One region of the Peribacillus sp. TH14 genome, then DNA from elsewhere that is predicted to be linked to it. Evidence: riboswitches for the same ligand, from Rfam matches in the RefSeq annotation. Region 1 holds a riboswitch; the other holds the start of a gene.

Region 1 (11,170 bases):
ATGGACAGTTATTTTTGGCGCAACACTTATTACTGCTGCCTCAGTTGCGATAGGCGGTATCATTGGCTGGGTTGGGTTAATTATTCCTCACGTTGCAAGAATGCTAGTTGGTAATAACAATCAACTAGTCTTACCAGTATCTCTTTCAATCGGTGGAGCCTATTTATTGTTGATTGATAATCTGGCTCGCTCGGTAACGGCTACAGAAATTCCACTCTCAATCTTGACGGCAATTATAGGTGCACCATTTTTCGCAATATTGCTTAGAAAAACAGGAGGTGGCTGGTCATGAGAATTGAGGTGCAGGGAGGAAATTACTTTTATGCTCGGAAAAAAGAAGAAGTTCCTTACCTTTACCAAACAGACATTAACTTTTCGCTGAATGACGGAGAGATAATGGCGATACTAGGACCAAACGGTGCAGGAAAGACAACGATGTTAAAATGCATCACAGGTCTTCTGGACTGGAAAAAAGGTCAAACGCTCATTGATGGAAAGCCGCTTCCTTCGCTTTCACGCAAAACCGTCTGGAAACGGATTGGTTATGTTCCGCAGGCGCATAAAATGGTATTTGGTTTTACACTCGAAGAATTGGTCATTATGGGAAGAGCCCCATACATCAGTGCGCTTGCCCAGCCTTCCGTGAAGGACCGTGAAGCCGCTCACCTAGCCCTGGAAACTGTAGGGATTGACCATCTTGCTGGGAAGTCCTGCAATACAGTCAGTGGTGGTGAGTTGCAACTAGCGTTGATTGCACGTACGCTGGTATCAGACCCGGAAGTGCTCATTCTCGATGAACCGGAATCCCATCTTGATGTTCAAAAGCAGGTTGTGATTTTACAGACATTAAAGCGTTTGTCACAAGAAAAGAAAATCTCTTGTATCATAAACACGCATTACCCAAACCATGCGTTTTTCCTTGCTGACCATGTGTTAATGACAGCCAAACAAAAGCCGGTCGTTTACGGAGAAGTCCAGGAAGTCATGACAGAATCCCGGATGAAGGAATACTTCGGAATTGAAATGAAGAAGATTATTTATGAAGAAGATGAGAACTTTTTTATTGAAACGATGGTGCCGAAAGATTTAGGCATTCCGCGTGATCAAAATACTTGTCGATTTACTAGTTAAAAAAAGGCAGCCACCGGGTTGCCTTTTTTTTCGCTAAATGGAATACTTTATTATTTACTAGTTTTCTGGTACTATTATGCTAGAAAAAATTAGGAGAATGATAGTGGGAAAATACAGAGTTTTATTGATGGTAGCATTGCTGGGAATTTTAATTTTGCCTTCATGCTCACAAGGGGTTTTAGAGAATATAGGTACAAAGACGGCTGCACCGATTGCGGAAGATAACATTGAAGTGGTTGCAGCAGCGGAGAATGACGTCGGGCAGAATTCGGAGGACAGATTATATCCTGAACAGATCGATACGAGAAACTGGATAAGAGCCGAGTCCACGGTTCAACTTCCAATATTGATGTATCATAGTATTTCTGAAGGTAATAACCTTCGGGTACCAAGAGAGGAATTTCAATCACAAATGAACTGGCTTCGGGAGAATGATTACTATACATTATCCCCTAGGGAAGCATTTCTTGTTTTAACGGAAAATCGGATGCCAAGTGAAAAGTGTGTCTGGCTTACTTTTGATGATGGCTATACAGATAATTACACGGAGGCTTTTCCTATATTAAAAGAATATAATATGAAAGCTACTGTTTTTATGATCGGGAAATCTATTGAAAAAAGTCATCACCTGACGGAAGAACAAATGGTGGAGATGAGCGAGAATGGGATTTCTATTGAAAGTCATACTATCAACCATCTTGAGCTTAACCGTATGACGGTAGGGCAGCAGGAAGCTGAAATGGTACAGTCAAAGGATTTATTCGATCGTATTCTCCAACAGGACACGACAGTACTTTCATATCCTGTTGGTCGGTATAACGAGGAGAGCCTTAGGTTGTCAGAAGAAGCTGGATACAAGATGGCAGTAACCACCGAAGCTGGTGGAGCTTCAAGGGACCAAGGGATGCATGCACTGCACCGAGTTCGGATTTCACCCGGATTATCAGTCGATGGATTTGCAGCGCTGATTGAAAATGCATCACGTTATTAATTGAAGACAAGGTATTTCGGAATCAGTCTGAAAAATCATATAATAATCATTTCTTACATAGTGTATAATGAAAAGCAGTGAAAATTATATACATATGAACGATTTGGTGTCTTAATGACTTAAAAGGGAAGTTGGTGAAATACCAACGCGGTCCCGCCACTGTAAATGGGAGTTAGCGGCTGTGTACCACTGTATGTGAGATATGGGAAGGTGCCGTTGACGATGACCATTAGCCAGGAGACCTGCCAAGATTCGTACACCTGTAACCTACGCGGATGGGAAGGTGTGTGGCAGACCTTCTGAGTCCGTAATTATATTGTTGCCATACAAGCATCTTCCGTTTGACGGGAGATGCTTTTGTTTTGAAATTCGCTTCTTCACTTCAGGGTGCGTTTTCTTTAGGTGGTCGGAAATTGAATTAAAAGATTGTGGGGGATGTAAAATGAAGAAAATCTATGGTCTGATTCTAGTGATGTTACTAACTGCAGGTATGATGGTTGGTTGCAATGATACATCAAAAGAAGGAACGAAAGAAAAGCAACAAACGAATCATACTGAAAACCAAGCTTTCCCGATTACGATAAAAGATGCAACGGGTGAAAAAGTAACGATAGAAGAACAACCAAAGAAAATTGTTACATTGATACCAAGTAATACAGAAGTGGTCTTTGCACTTGGTTTGGGTAAAAAGGTTGTTGGTGTATCCGACAATGATAATTACCCGGAAGAAACGAAAGAAATTGAAAAAGTTGGCGGAATGGAAATGAACACGGAGTTAATCGTTTCCTTAAAGCCTGATCTTGTTCTTGCTCATGCATCCAGTGCCCATAATTCGAATGAGGGATTGCAGCAGCTTAAGGATGCTGGAATAGATGTCCTTGTAGTCAATGATGCACAAAGCTTTGACGAAGTGTATGAGTCTATTGATATGATTGGACAGGCAACGGGAGAACATGATAAGGCAAAAGAAATCGTTGCGAATATGAAAACGAAACTGAAGAAAATTCAGGAAAAAGCTAAATCCGTTAAGGATGAGGAAAGAAAAACCGTTCTAGTAGAGGTTTCGCCATCACCGGATATTTATACACCTGGAAAAAATACATTCATGAATGAAATGCTTAACATAATTTCAGCGAAAAATGCAGCAGCCGAATTGGACGGGTGGGCGAAAATTGACGAAGAGTCTATGATTGCTGCAAATCCGGATGTCATTATTACAACATATGGTTATTATACAAAAGATCCAATCAGTGAAGTGACGGGCCGAAAAGGATGGGAAGATGTAGCTGCTGTTAAGGATGGTCAAGTCTTTGATGTCCATTCTGACTTAGTGACCCGTTCTGGTCCACGCTTAATAGAGGGAGTAGAGGAACTTGCCAAATCAGTCTATCCGAACCTATTTGACAACTAAGTGGGCGTTTGCTTATTTGATTGCGTTATTGTTTTTGCTTTTCGCAATGACGATTGGCATTTCCTTTGGTTCGGTGTCAGTACCGATTCCCGCGCTTATACAAATTATCGGCAAGGAATTTTTTCATTTACCAATCTCAGTTGAGCCAGATGTGATGCTGACGAATATCGTAATGAACATCCGCCTGCCACGTGTATTACTTGCAGGTTTGGTTGGGGCTTCGCTTGCGATTGCCGGGGCAGCCTTTCAGGGACTGCTCAGGAACCCGCTTGCTGACCCCTACACATTAGGGATTTCATCAGGAGCATCAGTAGGCGCTGTATTGACATTGTTTTTGAATATATCATTGCCGTTGATCGGTTTATATACCCTACCGGCGTTAAGTATTATGTTTTCATTGCTTACGATTTTCTGTGTGCTAACTTTTGCGAGAAAAATGGATCGATCGATGAAAGTAGAAACAATTATTTTAACCGGAATCATTTTCAGCTCGTTTTTAAGTGCCTTCATCTCATTAATGATTGCGTTGACGGGCGAGGAATTAAGACAAATCATCGGATGGCTGATGGGAAGCGTTTCAATGCGCGGCTGGAATTATATCGCGATTATTTTGCCGTTTTTTATCATTGGTTCGTTGATCTTGATTATGAATACCCAAGAATTGAATGCGATGACGTTTGGGGAAGATCGTGCAAAGCATTTGGGTGTGAATGTTCAGCGGAGAAAAATGTGGATTCTGATAGCTGGTTCGATATTAACTGGGGCAGCTGTTGCTGTTTCGGGAACGATTGGCTTTGTAGGATTGGTTATTCCTCATTTGGTTCGTAGGATTTGGGGGCCAGATCATAAGCATTTGTTGCCGTTATCTTTGCTCGTAGGAAGCGGATTTTTAATTTTGGCTGACCTTGTAGCAAGGACGATTATTGCACCTTCGGAACTGCCGATTGGTGTAATTACCTCACTTATCGGGGCCCCGGCATTTGCCCTGATTTTATTAAAGAGACGGAGAGAAGGGTAGAATTCATGCTTGAAGTTAAAGGGTTAACAGGTGGATATGGCAATAAAGCTGTTTTGGACTCTGTCTCTTTTGACGTACATAAAGGGGAATTATTTGGGATTCTCGGTCCAAATGGCAGCGGAAAAACGACGCTATTAAGTATGCTTAGCGGGGTTCTCGATTATAAGGTAGGAAGCATACGAATAAGGGGAAGAGACTTGAAGGAGTATTCGGCCAAACAACTTGCACAAGTTATAGCCGTGTTGCCTCAACATTCCTCATTAGCCTTTTCTTATACGGTAAAAGAGACTGTTTCTCTTGGCCGTTATGCTCACCAAACAGGCTGGTTTCATAGTTGGACTTCTGAGGATGAGGTGATTGTCCAACGTGTGATGAAGCAAACGGGAGTCGCGGATTTTCAGGATCTTCATTTTGAACGATTATCAGGCGGTGAGAGACAGCGGGTCTTATTGGCACAAGCACTTGCCCAAGAACCGGAAATTCTTTTTTTAGATGAACCAACGAACCACTTGGATCTTTCCTATCAAAAGGAGCTTCTTGATTTAATGAGGAAAATGGCCAAGGAGCTGGAGCTAACAGTTATCTCAATCTTCCATGACTTGAATTTGGCCGGCTTGTACTGTGATCGGCTGATGTTGCTTGAAAAAGGACAAATTCAAGTCATTAATGTGCCGAATGAAGTGCTCCAACAGGAACGGATCCAGGAGGTATACCGGACGACGATTGAAAAACATCCGCATCCTGCCCTACCGAAGCCGCAAATGTTCATTGTCCCGGAAAAGCATGTCTGTGATTTCGCACCTTTGGAAATTGATGAAACCTATTTGACGGTGGGCAACGAAATAATTCAATTGAATTCACCAATTCCGCTTAGAACGATGTCTTCTGGTGTGACCGGTTCAGGAACGGGCTGGCATCAACATTTCGTGAATAGGCATGTCCATCGTGATTATAATTACGAGGATCATTTTGCTGAAATGGCTGACTTTTTAAAAACACACGGTTTTGAACCGCAGGAAACGGTCGGAATGATGACAGCTGTCTTTCTCGATACGGTGGCCTTCAAGTTTTTAAGAGATGATGATTTCTCGGTTTTTATCATTGTGACGGCTGGAGTAGGGAATGCCATCGACGCCTCTTTAGCTGACCAACATTCTTGGATTTCCACTCCAGGAACCATAAATACATGGATCTTTGTAAATGGGCACTTGGCAGAAGAGGCCTTTATCCACAGCATTGTCACCGCGACCGAGGCAAAAGTAAAAGCGCTTCATGATTTGCGTGTTTTGGATAAGGTGACAAATACAGTGGCGACAGGAACTTCGACAGACAGTATTTTGATTGCCGCAACCCAAAGAGGGAAGGCACTTCAATATGCAGGCACCATTACTCCGCTAGGGAAGTTGATCAGTCGCGGTGTATATGATTGTACCGTAGAAGCAATAAAGAAAAATCGGAAACGGATTGAGGAACTATGATTTACCATCACCTTTTTGCTGTTACACTGGCTTTTTTCTTTGATCTATTAATAGGTGATCCACCAAATTGGCCACATCCCGTTAAATGGATAGGAACGTTGATAAGCAAGTTGGATCATGCATTCAATAGAGGTACACATAAAAAGCGAAATGGCCTCTTCATGCTGGTAATTGTTTTAACACTGGTGTTATTGGCAACAGGTCTAACTGTCTATTTAGCTTATCTTATCCATCCGCTTGCGGGAATTTTATGGGAAGCTGTTGTTATTTCTACGACGATTGCTCAGAAGGGCTTAAAGCAGGCAGGAATGGATGTGTGTCATCCACTGAATAAACAAGCTTTTCCTGAAGCGAGGCTAAAGCTTTCCTATATTGTCGGTCGTGATACTGCTGAACTTGATGAATCCGAAATAGTCAGAGGCACTGTAGAAACCGTAGCTGAAAATACGAGTGATGGAGTTACGGCTCCACTGTTTTGGGCAGCAATTGGCGGTGCTCCACTCGCGATGATGTACAGGGCAATTAATACCTGCGATTCAATGGTTGGTTACAAAAATGATAAATATGGACAATTTGGCTGGGCTTCAGCTAAGCTCGATGATATCGTGAACTGGATTCCTAGTCGCCTCACTGGTTTCTTGATGCTGCTAAGCTCGAAATCCAGCTATCATAGCTTGGGGGCTAGATGGAAGATTTTGTTCAATGATGCGAAAAAGCACCCAAGCCCGAATAGTGGGTGGTGTGAAGCAGGCGTTGCTGCAATTTTGGGTGTACAGCTTGGCGGCCGGAATATGTACAAAGGAGTAGTTTCTGACCGTGCTAGGATGGGCGTTCCACTTGTTCCATTAGAAGCAATACATATACAAAAAACGATTACCATCATGCATCGGACATCTTTTATATTTTTACTGATGCTTTGGTTAGGGGGACTTACGCTTGGCATTACCTTCTCATGGCTCTAATCCGCATTATCTTTACGAAGCGCTGGAAATTGAAATGCCTGAATCGGTTCTCGATTTTAGTGCTAATATCAACCCATTGGGTCCTCCTTTATGTATAAAGGAACGGTGGTCCGAATTCTTCGAAGGAATCTTAAATTACCCAGATCCGCATGCCGTTGAATTGACAAAATTAATTGCAAAAAAAGAAGCGCTTCTTGAGCAATCCGTTTTGGTAGGTAACGGTGGTGCGGAAATAATAATGTTGGTAGCGAACAGGTTAGCCAATAAAAAGGTCTTAATCATTCAGCCTGCATTTGCGGAATATGCAGAAGCTTGTTTAGCAGCCGAATGCGAGGTAGACTTTCATCAACTTGATGCACCTGAGTGGCAACTAGATCTCGATCGATTGATTCCTCAATTACCTGAATATGACGCGATTTTTTTATGTACGCCTAATAATCCGACAGGGATTTCATTTAAGCAAGAAGCAGTTAGGGAATTAATCAAAGAATGCGGAAAAGCAAATTGTCTGGTTGTTTTGGATGAGGCTTTTTATGATTTTACGGAAAACGCCTTTACTTATGCTTCTTTAATTACGCAATTCCCTCATTTACTGATTCTACGATCAATGACGAAAATTTTTGCAATTCCAGGCTTGAGGTTGGGTTATTTGCTGGCGGCACCAGATATCATAAATCAGGCAAAAACCTATAAATCGCATTGGAGCGTCAATCATGTGGCATTAGAAGTCGGGAAAATCTGCCTTGCTGAAGAAGAATATATAGAAAAAACAAGAGCGTATATTCAATTCCAAAAGCAGAAACTTTTCCGGTTTTATGAAGAGCATGAGTTGATTGTCTCAAATAGCACGGTCAATTTTTATTTAGTGAAAGATGAATCCTTATCCCTTTTGCCTTTTTTATTAAAAAAGGGCATCGTACCACGTCATACGTATAATTTTCCAGGGTTAGATGGAATGTGGCTCCGGTTCGCAGTGAAGAGTGAGCGTGATAATGCCATGCTAATGGAGGGGGTAAGACAGTGGAGAACTCTAGGCTCTGTTTTATAACCGGTGGTGTCCGGAGCGGTAAAAGCCGTTTTGCAGAAAAAAAGGCAATAGAATATGCAATCCAATTGAGTGGGAACTTGCATTACCTCGCTTGTGGCCGAGTCAGTGATGCTGAAATGGAAGAACGCATCCGCCGGCACCAAAGGGATCGCAAAAGTAGTCCAATTGCTTGGAGGACTTGGGAATACTCGACGAATATTACACGGATAGGTGCAGATCTAAATCAAGATTCAATAATCCTACTCGATTGCCTGACAACCCTACTCGATAATGAATTATTCGGTCCCAATATACCGCTTGAAAAGGAGTTTTTACATAGTGTTTTCACAAAAATAATCAGCGGAATTAATGAGATAAGAAAACAAGCCAGCTGTTTGATAATCGTAAGCAACGAAGTGGTACAGGAGCCGATTTTTCAAAATGAGTTCCTCCATATATACGGAAAAATACTTGGCCTGCTTCATCAAGCGGTCGTCGAACAGGCAGATGAGGCTTATCTTGTTGAATCAGGGATTCCGTTATTGATGAAAGGGTGCATGCAGGAATGAACGGATGGATTGGATTCTTGATTAACCTGCAGTTCTTTACCGTGTTCCCAATAAAGAAACAGCTACCGATGGATAAGAAATATATCCACCGTGCGATTCAAACCTTTCCTTTAGTAGGGCTTTTCCTAGGCTTGATATTGGGAGGTGTTTTATACGCGTTAGTAGAATGGACCCCATTGTCATCCCTTTCGATTGCGTTTGTGGTTTGGTTTTTAACGATGGCATTAACAGGCGGTTTGCACCTCGATGGTTGGATTGATGCAAGTGATGCCTTCTTTTCCTATCAGGATAAAGAGAGGCGTCTAGAAATCATGAAGGATTCCAGGACAGGAGCATTCGGTGTCATCTCCGTCATCGTACTTTTGGCCGCCCGGTTTATATTTATTTATGAAATCGTCGATAGAGTCAATGAGTGGACATACTTTTTAATTATTAGTCTTCCACTTTTAAGTAAATGTGTGATGGGCTATTTACTTAGCCGGATGCCCTTGGCAAAAAAAGAGGGACTTGGTGCTTTCTTTCAAAGTGCAGTAAGGAAAAACAGTTTATATATTTATTGGTTGTATTTTATTGTGAGTTTTGCGGTTGCATGGAGCATCGATTTCAAGCTGGTCACTTTATTTTTTATCATGTGTCTGGCTGCTCTACTCTTCCTATTGTATATAAAGCGGAAAATCGTTAGTTGGTTCGGTGGGATAACGGGGGATGTATTGGGAGCATCCGTGGAAGGAGTTGAGCTTTGGTTATGGCTGATTCTGTGGCTATTACACTACTTCGCCATGGGCTGACAGAAGCAAATGAGCGAAGATCCTATTTAGGCTGGACAGATTCTCCATTAAGTCTGAAAGGAGAAAAGGAAATTCTAGACTTAAGGGGCTCTTACCCACAGTATGAAAAGATTCACACGAGTGATTTGCCTCGTTGTATTGAAACCGCAAGACTGTTGTTTCCAGATGTTGTTCCGATAAAACACCCTGCGTTCCGTGAACTGAACTTCGGCAGTTGGGAAGGGCGAACTTATGAAGAGTTGAAGACTGATGGCGATTATCAAAAATGGCTAGAGCATCCTATGGAGGCAATGGTTCCTGGTGGTGAAAGCTATCCGGCATTTTCCAAACGTATTCAAAATGGCTGGAGCCAATTGATTTCCGGTGAGGAAAGCCAATATGTATTAATGACTCATGGGGGTGTAGTACGTGAATTACTTGTCCGCTATGCACCGATGGAAAAGTCTTTTTTTGATTGGGAAATTTCCCACGGTATGGGATATGAGCTGATTTGGGAGGACCGGAACAGCTTAAGGAGGGGTGAACGTTGCACTTTGTTACAGGTGGCGCCTATAATGGGAAAACAAAATGGGTAAAGCACTTTTATGGGTTGGAAAGTGAGACTCTTTGGCTATCCGGTTATCAAAAAGAACAGCCGACTATGACGGATTTTCAAGGTAATACAGTGGTATTGCATGGCTTGGATGCATGGATCCAACAAGATGCAGAAAAGATGGATGCAGAGTCGATTCGAAAACGGTGGAAGGAAATCATGGCTGACTGGCGAATATGGGAGAAGGAAAAGGATGATCACAACTGTATTGTAATCGGATCAGATATTTCCAAAGGAATTGTTCCGATGGAGGCACAAGATCGCAAATGGCGCGATGCCTGCGGCTGGGTCTTTCAAGATGTAGCCTCCTTATCAAACCGTGTGGATGTCATTTGGTACGGTATCAATCAGCAAATTAAATAGAGGAGGAAATAGAGATGAAAATTTATACACGTACTGGGGATAAGGGACAAACTAGCGTAATCGGAGGACGTCTGGACAAGGATGACATCCGTGTAGAATCTTACGGAACAGTGGATGAAGTGAACAGTTATATCGGCCTTGCAGTAACTGAATTGGACTCAGCGATTTTTGCAGACGTACTAACGGACTTGGAAAAAATTCAGCATGAGTTATTTGACTGTGGCGGTGATTTGGCGACAGTTTCTGAGAAAGCCCCGCAGAAGCTAACGGATGAGGCGATTACCTATTTGGAAGAACGAATTGATGCCTTTATCGTCGAAGCACCGGAATTAGAAAAGTTTATCCTTCCAGGAGGCTCAAAAGCGTCTGCAACCATTCATATTGCCCGGACGGTTACACGCAGGGCGGAGCGGTTGGTTGTTTCTTTGATTAAGTCGGGTGCGGCAGTTTCACCACTATCTCTTCAATATTTAAATCGTTTGTCTGATTACTTTTTTGCTGTAGCACGTGTGATTAACTTCCGCCTTGGCGTAAAAGATGTGGAGTATATCCGCAGCGCAAATGTATTCAGTGGAGGAAAAAGAAAGGAAAAAGAGTAAACATGAACGTAAGAAAAATTAGTACAATTGCTATTTTTATTGCTTTATCGGCGGTTGGGGCAATGATTAAAGTCCCTTCCCCTATAGGCAGTATGGCTTTAGACAGTTTTCCGGCCCTTTTGGCGGCTGTCATACTTGGCCCGGTGTCCGGAGCTATAGTAGCTGGACTTGGTCATATTATTTCAGCTTTCATCGGTGGCATGACACTAGGCCCTTTCCATTTTTTGATCATGGTAGAAAT
Region 2 (11,170 bases), 490 kb from region 1:
CTTGTAACCCCATCAACCGTCACACTTGCCTCTTCCATTGCTTCAAGCAAGGCAGATTGTGTTTTCGGCGAGGTCCGGTTTATCTCATCGGCTAAAATAATATGGCCCATGATTGGTCCTGGTCTAAAAATAAATTCTTGTTCCTTTGGATTGAAAATTGAAACACCCGTTACATCTGAAGGTAGTAAATCAGGTGTGAATTGTATACGCTTAAAGTTTGCGCCTATCGATCTTGCCAGTGCTCTGACCATGACAGTCTTACCTACACCAGGAACATCCTCCAATAAAACATGCCCCCCAGAAAGAAGTGCTACGATGCTCAGTTCTGCTATATCTCGTTTTCCAATAATCACTTTTTCAATATTCCCTAAAATCTTTTCCAGTTTTTGATTTACCTGCTTATAAATCATACTCTACCTCCTGAGATTACCCTATTACTCTTATATAACACCTATTATATATTCTTTATACTCGATATGCGTTTTACATTAACATCCAATTAAACCTTACATTGTAAGTTTACTAGATAATTCGCAAACCATAAACGAATTTCTCTAAAAATATTCATACTGCTTTAGGAAAAAGGTATGGTAAACTGTTGCTAAGTGAATATAAACCTTGCAGAAAAAGGTGCTGACTTGTCAGCTTAATAGGGAATTTGGTGTAAAACCGAAGCTGTTTCCGCAACTGTAAGTGCTAATGAAATAAGATAAATACCACTGTTTGAGGATAAAGATTCACATCGATAACCATTCATCCTGTTCAAATGGGAAGGTTCTTAGAGTAAAATGACGCACGGGCCAGGAGACCTGCCTTTTTTATCGTATTATGCTCTTCGGAAGATAGGAGGATTGTACGGCAATCTTCCATCTTTTTCTGTTACAGATACATAGGTGATTGATGCCGACCAATGCCCTTGGTCGGCTTTTTCTTTTGCTGAGAAAAGCGATACTGAGGTGATTCATCTAACTATGAAGAGGAGGAAGAGTTATGGCAAAAAAGGATTTTCGTTTTTTATGCTATCCATACATGCGCGAATCCGAGTCTACCGTCGATTATGAAATACGTACCGACTCTTTGACGACACAAATTGGCTTGGCCGCCTCGCTTACAAAGGATGTTCCGGATGTATACCGAGATTTAATGGAATTGTTGCCGATGGCTTATCATTTAAATGGTTCAGTCCGTGGGAAATTGGCCATTACCGACAATGATCTGAAACGTCTAAGTGCCATCTACGACCATTATGTCGCAGAAGTTAAAGAGCATATTGAGACATTCGTGCTTCCGCAAGGTTCAACCGCCGCCTGTGTTCTGCATACTTGCCGCAGTGAAGCCAAAAAGTCGGTCCGTGCTTTACACAAGGTTAGTTTAGAAATAGAAATCCCTGAAATTCTCTTTGATTACGCCCATTTGCTTGCAAATGTTCTATTCGTGATGGCTGTCTACGTCAATAAGCAACATGGTATTGAGGAGATTCCTTTTATCAGTAAATCATACCCAACCAAACCCATGAAGAAGAAAACGGAGGAATAAATAATGAAGAGAAGCATACGATTTAGTTGGATTTCCACCTTGATACTTGCCCTTTTCCTTACCGGATGTGGAGTAACGGATGACCAGACGGCAAAGGAAAAGAAAGACACTAATAAGACAGAAGAAGTCAAAGCCTATACCGTTACCGATGATACTGGAAAGAAAATAAAATTTGATAAAGTTCCGGAAACAGTAGTTTCACTTCAACCAAGTAATACAGAAATTTTATTTGAACTAGGGCTGGGAGATAAGGTCGTTGGCGTGACCGACTTCGATAATTATCCAGAAGAAGCAAAGGATATTGAACATGTTTCCGATTCGGTGAATATCAATGCAGAGAAAATTATTTCCTTAAAACCAGATGCCATTATTGCTTATACCATTGGTGATGAAACGACGATGAAACCACTTGAAGATGCTGGAATCCCAGTATTCATTATTAAATCCGCGACAAATTTTGATGATGTATATGGGGATATTGGGCAAATTGCTGAAGTCATGGGCGTAGCTGAAAAAGGCGAAGAATTGGTGAAAGATATCCAAACCCAAATTACAAGTGTTGAGGAAAAAATTGAAACATTAGATGAAAAGGAACAAACCTATTTTGAAATTAGTCCAGCTCCAGAAATCTATACAACAGGAGCGGAAACCTTCCAACAAGAAATTCTAAAAACTGCAGGCATTGAAAACATCTTTGCCGACCAAAAAGGCTGGGTTAAAGTTTCAGATGAAGAAATTGTCAAACGAAACCCTAATGCTATCATTACAACTGCTACCTTTGCAGATGATGCTGTTGATGAAATTAAATCCCGTAAAGGCTGGGAAGATATCAACGCCGTGAAAAATGATCAAGTCTATCTACTTGATGAAAATATTATGTCACGTCCTGGGCCAAGGATTGGTGAAGCTGTAGAACTCGCAGCAAAGACCATTTATCCAGACTTATTTAAATAATGCGAAAGAAGGATGTTCCAAAGTTCTTGGATCATCCTTTCCTTTTTTACCTCTGCTTCCCTAAGTCCATCACTACAACCACACACTCTCCTGGAGCAGCTGCCCTCCATCGCTAATCCCTTATATTTCTCTTTTAAGGTCTCCCTTTGCAAATAACGAACCACCTGCTCTTCTTTCATCTTTATGCTAAGATGAATGCAATCTAATCATAAAAAATTCGAGGTAATGATCATGTATAAAAAATTCTTTATATGGGTCTTAGCAGTCGCCCTTCTTTTAGGAATTCTTAAAACCTTTCTAGGTATGTAGCAAAAAAACAGCCGTATGGCTGTTTTAAGAACACAGGTATTCACATACCTTTTAAAGCAATGTGAGAACTTCATTGAAAGTAAAAACACAGCTTATAAAAACATTAGTTTTGAAATTTATTTCGAAGGACCATTTAACTTTAGTTAAATGGTTTCCTTTTTATTTAGGCTCCGTTATACTACATTGTTGTTTTTTCCAAAAAAAGAAGACCACCCGAGTGCCAACTATTTTACATGTTTTATAAGTATAAAAACTTTATGCCCATGAATACGTGACTATTATGGAAAATACATTTCTTTTCCCCATAAAATAGTAACCTTAGACTTTCACTAATCCTTCCAATTATTTTATTAATCAAACGATTGATTAATTTTAAAAAAACAAAAAAGCCAATATCGTTTAAGTGTTTTCCCTAAAGAGATTGTAGTATTAAGTTGGACTCCACCCGCACTCTTAAAAATACTGTGCGTTACCTGTAATCAATTCTAGATCATAAAAATGTTTATTTTGAAACTGCTCATGAAAACATTTCAGAAAGAAAATCGAAAAAGGACATCCAATTGAAAGGATGTCCTTTTTCCAGCAAATATAATGCTGATTTATTACCTATAGCCGTTGATTAAAACGATCCTTAGGTGAATATGAAACGTTAAAACCGCTAACTTTGAAAAGTATCAAACGGAGCATATCTCTTAACTAGTAATCCCCATGCAGAGTAATCGATATTCTTTAAAGTTCAAAGCTAGAGCCTCACATCATGAGTCCATGTCCTTATATAACTCGTTCCAAGAAATGTTTCACAAATCGATCTGCATCTACTTTTGTACAGACGCGAATCCTTGCCACACCTTCATGTTGACCGATTGTTCTACCTGTCTCTTCTCCTTCAGTCACAACCTTAACGTTCATCCATTCTGTAGTCACAAAACTTGGATCAATCACAACTCCAACTGCGAGTGGATCATGAAGAGCACAACCTCCAATACCTGGATTGAAAGTTTCATAAGACTTCATATAAAATTCGGTCATTTCTGCAAAGAATTGGGCAGTCCCTTTTCCAGTCGAACGCCATTCATCAAGCTTTGATCTTAGTAAAAACGTTTGATGTGTTACATCAAGTCCCACAACGGTGACTGGTATCCCTGAGGAAAACAAATAATCAGCTGATTCAGGATCAGATACGATATTGGCTTCAGCGTACGGCGTTACGTTGCCTGGTACTTTTACTGCACCACCCATTATCACTACCTCTTTAACAAGTGAAATAATTTCTGGTGCTTTTTTAATGGCCAAAGCGATGTTAGTTAATGGTCCAACTGCAATAATCGTTATTTCATGAGGGCGACTTTTCACCTGATTGATTATAAAATCGGTTGCATTTCCCGGTGATGCTTGAATAGTTGGTTCATTCTTAAGTGTATTTCCTAAACCGTCTTCTCCATGAACATGCTTTGGATACTTTTTCTTCATTCCACGCACCAATGTTTGATTGGCTCCTTTATAAACAGGAATATTCTTTTCTACCTTTTCCAAAACTGCCAGCGTATTACGAGTCGATTCAGCTACGGACACGTTACCAAAGCAAGTTGTAAAGCCTAGCACGTCCAATTCAGGAGAGTTTAATGCGTATGCCATCGCTAAGGCATCATCAACCCCAGTATCAACATCAAATATTATTGGTTTCATATATTTTCCCACTTTCTTTTTAAACGGATTACGATGATAGTACCGTTGACAAAATTTCTTATACAAACACTGGATCTTACAATACAGTTACTTTGGAAGCACCCTAGTGATTGGATACATCTACATCCGTTACATCCCATTTTTTCTTTTCTTATGTATTAGAGAAACCGGTTTTCCAACTAAATTTTAGCATTCAATTAAAGGTTATTCCACGGAAAGTTTAAGAATATTTATAATAGACAATTAAAAAGAAAAACAGATAATCCCCACAATTTAGCAGTAAATACATGAAAGAAATGATCCAAAATGGTACAACCTTGTTGGGTGATCCAGTTGGTGAACCTCACCTTGCCGGTTTTCATCTGATTTCTTAAAATATTTAAAGATATTTACTTAAATGTATTCTTGACTAGTAAATACTTATATTGGATTATTAATTCAAAGATATTTATTTAAATTCAATATCCGTGATTTCATTTTTAAAATAGGCCAAATAGTTGAAGGCTATAAATAGATAGATAATATGAGGTTACCAGTATAAAGAAAGTTGTTACATTCTAATTAGTTAATGGATATTCAAGGTGGAAAAAAGATGAAGATGTTAAAGTTAATTGAAGATTATCCTTCTACGTACAAAAAGGGAACAAAGTTCTTTATTATTTCCGATTCAGAGTTCATAGGAGTGAAAAGCTATGTATTACTTTCCGAAGATTTGCGAGGTAAAATCGTGGTATCTGAAGAGGAATTGAAAAATAAATTTGTTTCTATTAATTAGGATTCGTTTATTCTTTTTCTCTTTATACACTTCCCTTTAGCCAGCAATCATTAATTAGTGCATGTAATTATTAAAGTTTAAACTCTTTTAATTCAACATTTTAGGCTCACTTCCTCCCTAAAACATTTTTATCACAAAAAAAACGAGGAATTTTCATGTCCGAAAATCCCTCGTTTTTTCTTATTTCAAATCTTCAATTGAATCAATATCGACATAATCTGGTACGACCAGACCATTTTTTGTTCCTTTTAGATTTGGTCCAAGGTCAACCATGTCATCTTTATACTTATTATAGTATTCAAGATGTGTACCCGGGAGCCATGCAGCCACCATTGCGTCCGCACTTCCGTTTGCAACGCCGGCAAACATTGGTCCGACTTCAACTTGACTTAATGTTACGTCATAACCATTCTGTTCCAGAACCTTGCCAATCACATTTGTGCTGGCAATTTCAGTGTCCCATGCAACATAAACCAGTTTGATTTTTTCACCATTTCCTGATTCAGCACCTTTGGTCCATTCGGATACTTTGTCCTGATTTTCTTTTATCCATTTTTCTGCTGCTTCTGAAGGAGACATACCTTCAGTAACTTTGACCATTACATCTTCCATATCTTTAGTATCCCAGAAGAATTGATCAAGAATTTTATAAGCGCCTGGGGCATCTTGCTCAAGGCCTTTTCTGGCAATCGAGTTAATATTTTCAGCCCCGCCAAAGGATTCATTCGGATCTTCGAGATATTTCAAGTCATATTTCGAGAACATCCAATGCGGTGACCATCCTGTAACCACGATTGGTTCTTTTTTATCAATCGCTTTTTTCAATTCAGCAACCATTGCCGCTGAAGACCCTTCAACCAACTTCCAATCATCCAGCTTATAATCATCTATAGCCGTTTTAGTCAACTTCATCAATCCTGCTCCAGGTTCAATTCCGATGATTTCATAATTGGCTTTGGCAGCAAAACTATTTTTATCCCCTTTTACAGCCGTATCTTTTGTAAAAGTACTGAATAGTGCAGTACCCACAACTAGTAGGGCCAGTATTGTAAAAATGATTTTCCGGCTAACGATATGTTCGTAAGCTGGTTTACGAAGGTTTTGCGTGATACGATCGAGTATGATTGCAATGATCACGATGGATAAACCTGCTTCAAATCCTTGCCCAACATTTATTTGGCTAACAGCCCGGTAGACATCCGCCCCAAGTCCGGGTGCTCCAACCAATGAAGCTGTAACTACCATGGATAGTGCCAGCATGATGCTTTGGTTAACGCCTGCCATGATTGTTGGAGTAGCCAATGGTATTTGTACCTTGAATAACTTTTGGCTGCTGGTCGAACCAAAAGCATCCGATGCCTCGATCAAATCATTGGGCACTTCCTGAATCCCAAGATTGGTCATACGGATCGTCGGTGCGATTGCGAAAATGAATGACGCAATGATCCCCGGCACTACCCCTATTCCAAAGAATAATATCGAAGGAATCAAATAAACGAATGCAGGCATCGTTTGCATGAAATCCAAGATTGGGGTAACGACCTTGCGCACCGTTTTATTTTGGGCACACCATATTCCGATCGGTATCCCTATAAGGATGGTTAGGAATCCTGACAATATAACGATAGCCAGTGTTTGAATGCTCGATTCCCAATAACCAAGATTATCGATTAATAGTAAGCTAATAAAAGTAAATATCCCTAATGGCCATCTGCTTGTATAGGTAACCAGAAGGGTTAGGACGATGATTAACACGATGGATGGTCCCGCACTCATTACATCGACCAGGATATCCAATAGACCCTCAATCCCATTCGTAATAAGTGTAAATAATCCAGCAAATACAATAGTTATCCAATCCACTAAAGAATCGACCCAAGCTCCCAGTGGGATTTTCGGAATATTCATTGAATTATTCACTCTCCATTTCATTCAAGGAATCTTTATTACCTGCTAAAGCGCCAATTACGGCCCCACGAAGAAGAATTCCTTTAATTCTATTCTCATCATCAATGACTGATATTGGCAGACTTGAAGTTGCCATCACATCCATAAGGTTTCCAAGCAATTCATCCTCTTTAACAGTTGGGATATCAGTTGTCATTACTTCAGAAATCGATTGGTTATTGCTCATTGCCTGACGAGCCTGTTCAGCAGTCACGGCCCCCAATAACTTCTTCTTTCTATCCACAACAAAAATGCTGGAATACCCTTGTTTACGCATAATTTCCAGCGCAACCCTCGGACCTCTGTCTACTGCGATCTTCTCCGGCCGTATCATCACATGAGAGGCTGTAAGTACCTTAGATAGATCAACATCTTCAACGAACTTCTCGACAAATTCATTGGCTGGATTCATCATGATTTGTTCAGGTGTTCCCAATTGAATCACACTTCCATCTTTCATTAGAGCAATTCTATCTCCAATTCTTAATGCTTCATCAAGATCATGGGTAATGAAAATGATCGTTTTTTTGTACTGATCTTGGATTTCCAGCAATTCATCCTGCATATCTTTACGTATTAATGGATCAAGAGCACTGAAGGCTTCATCCATCAATAGAATATCAGTATCGCTTGCGAGTGCCCGAGCTAACCCAACCCTTTGTTGCATTCCGCCACTAAGCTGTGATGGAAGCTGATTTTCGTAGCCTTTTAATCCAACGGCTTCAAGAGCCTTCATCGCTTTTTCTTGACGTTTTGTTGGATCTACTTTTTGAATTTCGAGCCCAAACTCAGCGTTTTCCAATATCGTTTTATGCGGAAATAAAGCAAAGTTCTGGAAGACCATGCTTATTTTCTTTTGCCTGACTTCTCTTAATCGGGCAGCGTTCATCTTCACGATATCTTCATTCCCAATTAAGATTTCTCCAATTGTTGGATCAATCAAACGATTAAACATGCGGATTAAAGTTGACTTCCCACTTCCGGACAGCCCCATAATGACAAAAATTTCACCAGGGTAAATTTCAAAATTGACATTATTAACACCGACTGTTTGTCCTGTTTCTTTCAATATTTCTTTCTTTGTTTTACCCTGCATCAATAAATCTGTCGCTGCTTTTGGAGATTTGCCAAATATTTTCGAGACATTTCTGACTTCTACATACGGCTTCATCGAGTCACCTCATTCTAATATTTGCCCATATGATATTCAGTTTTGCTGAATTCCCCCGTTTTATGCGAGTAATCAATATAAAAACATAAGTACCTTGAAATAAATGAAAATGGCTATAAACGATACGTCCTATATTTTTCTCTGTCCCGTATCAGTTTTCTTAAAAAAAAGCGGACTTGACTCAGTTTAATGATCGCCAGCTTGCACTAGACACAAAGTGCGAAAAAATAATTTATAATTCCCATAAGTATATTGCTTGAAACATATATGTGTGATTAATTGAGCATTTTAAGTAGGGAAAAGAGGTGTAATCACATCTGGGGAAACTAGCAGGCACAGCATATACCAACTGAAATATAAATGATTTTCACTTAGAGTTTTCTTTGATCCAATCAATGGACTAAACATCTAACCCCTGAAGTACTTCATAACCTAAACAAAGGAGGAAGTGACGCTTTCACTTAACATAAAGCGCATAGGAAAAAAATTTATATTCCCATAAGTAATTCAATATGTGTCTAATAAATTGAGCATTTCAAGTAGGGAAAAGAGGTACAATTATAACTGAGGAAACTAGCAGACACAGCATATACCAACTGAAATATAAATGGTTTTTCACTTAGAGTTTTCTTTAGTCTTTGCACTTGACTAAACATATAACCCCTGAAGTACTTAATTACCTTAACAAAGAATGAATAGAAATTCAAATGACGTGGGGCGGAAAACTAGCGTATGCATGTTAGAATGGTGCCCCATATAAAAGGGCCACCTACCCTCTGTAAACCCTTATCTATCAACGGTTCAAGCCGTTACCGAAACGTCAAAAGTAATTTCCTGCAAACTTTTTTAAAAAAATGAAATTGTCCCACAAGCGATGGGGACGCTTTGCGGTCACTGTTAAATAAATCTAGTGGGTATTGAGAGGGTCTTTAGGGGTGCACAATGGACCTCATCCGCCTATGTGTCTCCAGAACAACTACTTGCCTACACTCCTTCGTCTAGTCATAAAGAAGAGTCGGCTAAGTTAGACTCAAGGCCGAAAATAAAAAACGAATCAATAACAATGAAGTGAAGTAGTTATTTCTGTGCGTGTAATATGGAAGATGAAGCAAGAGTTTTGAAGCTAAAGAGCGCTCAGGCAAAAAAAAACGAACTTACACTTTTAGAAGTTCGTTTTTACTTTTTATGAAGAAACAGATACTTCTATATTAATAGCATTGAATACATTTGTAACACGTGCACCTTTTAACTCAATCCCTTTTCTCTTGGCTGCTTCTTCAATACAAATAGTGACTCCTTTAGCGGTAGCTGTTTCACGCCCTTGTGATCCGCCTAGTACAATAAGTTATTTAAACGAATAAAACCCTAAAGCTAAAACAGATAAATTAGTTAAAACCGTATCCTATTCAATATGATACGGTTCTAACTAATGGCAAGCGCAGTCAATGAAAAGAAGGGCAATTATGTTGTGGATACGGGCACGTTTTGCAGAATTCCACCTTCTACGATCACTTTTCCACTTTTAAGAACAGTATCAACTAGATTTACTGCATAGTTATACTGTAACGTTTGGTAATTTGGTGCATCAAATAAAACAAGATCTGCCTTTTTTCCTACTTCGATACTTCCGATTTGATCAGCTCTTCCAATTGCATGAGCTGCATTAATCGTACAAGCCGTTAAAACTTCTGCTGGTGTCATTTTCATCGTCAAACATGCTAAGTTCATGACAAATGGTAATGACTCAGTAGGAGATGATCCTGGATTGCGATCTGTCGAAAGAGTAACAGGTACACCGGATTCGATCATTTTTCTTGCATCTGCAGGCTTTTCCATAAGAAAGAAAGCAGTTCCTGGTAATAAGACAGCAATCACTCCACTTTCAGCCATTTGCTTAATTCCTTCAGTAGAAGCTTGTAATAAGTGATCTGCTGAAACAGCTCCCACCTTTGCTGCAAGTTCAGCCCCACCAAATTGGACAATTTCATCAGCGTGTATTTTAGGCTTTAATCCGAAGTTCTTTCCTGCCTCAAGAATTCGCTCAGACTGCTCTATCGTAAAGACTCCTTCTTCACAAAAAACATCACAAAACTCAGCTAGGTTTTCTTCGGCAACCTTTGGAATCATTTCTTCGATCACAAGACGCACAAACTCATCTGGGTTTTCCTTATAATCAACCGGAATAGCATGAGCTCCCATAAAAGTAGAAACAAGGTCAATTGGATGCTGCTCGTTCAGCCTTTTCGTTGCTCGAAGCTGTTTCAATTCATCTTCAAGTGTCAATCCATACCCACTTTTAGATTCAACAGTCGTAACACCATATTGTAAAAAACGATTCAACCGTTTCAACGATTCTTCAATTAATTGTTCTTCGGATGCTTCTCTTGTACTTGTTGTGGTCTGAAGGATACCTCCACCGGCTTTTAAAATATCAATATACTTCGCTCCGTTTAACCGCATTTCTAGTTCTTTTTCACGGCTTCCGGCAAATACAAGATGTGTATGGGGATCGATCAACCCCGGGGTTAGGACTTTCCCCGAGGCGTCAATCGTTGATACTTTTCCATCTATAGTTGAAATATATTGTTCAGCTTCGACATCTGACCCAACAAATGTAATCGTTCCACCCTCTATAATAACGCTTCCGTTTTCAATGATACCGATGTCTGACATGGCTTGGCCACGCTTAGGTTCCTTACTGCCACCCTTAACCGTCACCACTTGCGATGCACGTTTAATATACGTAATTGATTTCACGATGCTTTCACTCCTCTTAATCTAATGATGGAATG

What was found. Region 1 has a riboswitch for cobalamin ahead of JFU50_RS10500 (ABC transporter substrate-binding protein). Riboswitches for the same ligand answer to the same signal wherever they lie in the genome.
Region 2: it holds a riboswitch for cobalamin, as region 1 does, so the genes downstream of both, JFU50_RS08095 (hypothetical protein) here and JFU50_RS10500 (ABC transporter substrate-binding protein) in region 1, are expected to answer to the same signal.

Annotation. Positions count from the first base shown of each region.
Region 1 covers NZ_JAEKEK010000001.1:2,160,973-2,172,142, forward strand. The annotation lists gene JFU50_RS10485 (FecCD family ABC transporter permease) at 1-292, shown strand, start outside; gene JFU50_RS10490 (ABC transporter ATP-binding protein) at 289-1,131, shown strand; gene JFU50_RS10495 (polysaccharide deacetylase family protein) at 1,259-2,122, shown strand; cobalamin riboswitch at 2,210-2,386, shown strand; gene JFU50_RS10500 (ABC transporter substrate-binding protein) at 2,565-3,533, shown strand; gene JFU50_RS10505 (FecCD family ABC transporter permease) at 3,496-4,551, shown strand; gene JFU50_RS10510 (heme ABC transporter ATP-binding protein) at 4,557-6,029, shown strand; gene cbiB (adenosylcobinamide-phosphate synthase CbiB) at 6,026-6,991, shown strand; gene cobD (threonine-phosphate decarboxylase CobD) at 6,966-8,039, shown strand; gene JFU50_RS10525 (bifunctional adenosylcobinamide kinase/adenosylcobinamide-phosphate guanylyltransferase) at 8,012-8,587, shown strand; gene cobS (adenosylcobinamide-GDP ribazoletransferase) at 8,584-9,375, shown strand; gene JFU50_RS10535 (histidine phosphatase family protein) at 9,333-9,950, shown strand; gene JFU50_RS10540 (bifunctional adenosylcobinamide kinase/adenosylcobinamide-phosphate guanylyltransferase) at 9,902-10,330, shown strand; gene JFU50_RS10545 (cob(I)yrinic acid a,c-diamide adenosyltransferase) at 10,345-10,929, shown strand; gene JFU50_RS10550 (ECF transporter S component) at 10,932-11,170, shown strand, end outside.
Region 2 covers NZ_JAEKEK010000001.1:1,670,981-1,682,150, forward strand. The annotation lists gene JFU50_RS08090 (AAA family ATPase) at 1-410, opposite strand, end outside; cobalamin riboswitch at 612-831, shown strand; gene JFU50_RS08095 (hypothetical protein) at 1,030-1,536, shown strand; gene JFU50_RS08100 (ABC transporter substrate-binding protein) at 1,540-2,490, shown strand; gene JFU50_RS30420 (hypothetical protein) at 2,469-2,669, opposite strand; gene JFU50_RS08105 (nucleoside hydrolase) at 3,571-4,485, opposite strand; gene JFU50_RS08110 (hypothetical protein) at 5,078-5,260, shown strand; gene JFU50_RS08115 (glycine betaine ABC transporter substrate-binding protein) at 5,441-7,168, opposite strand; gene JFU50_RS08120 (quaternary amine ABC transporter ATP-binding protein) at 7,173-8,378, opposite strand; partial or broken gene JFU50_RS08125 (hypothetical protein) at 9,610-9,720, opposite strand; gene hutI (imidazolonepropionase) at 9,840-11,138, opposite strand; gene hutU (urocanate hydratase) at 11,152-11,170, opposite strand, start outside.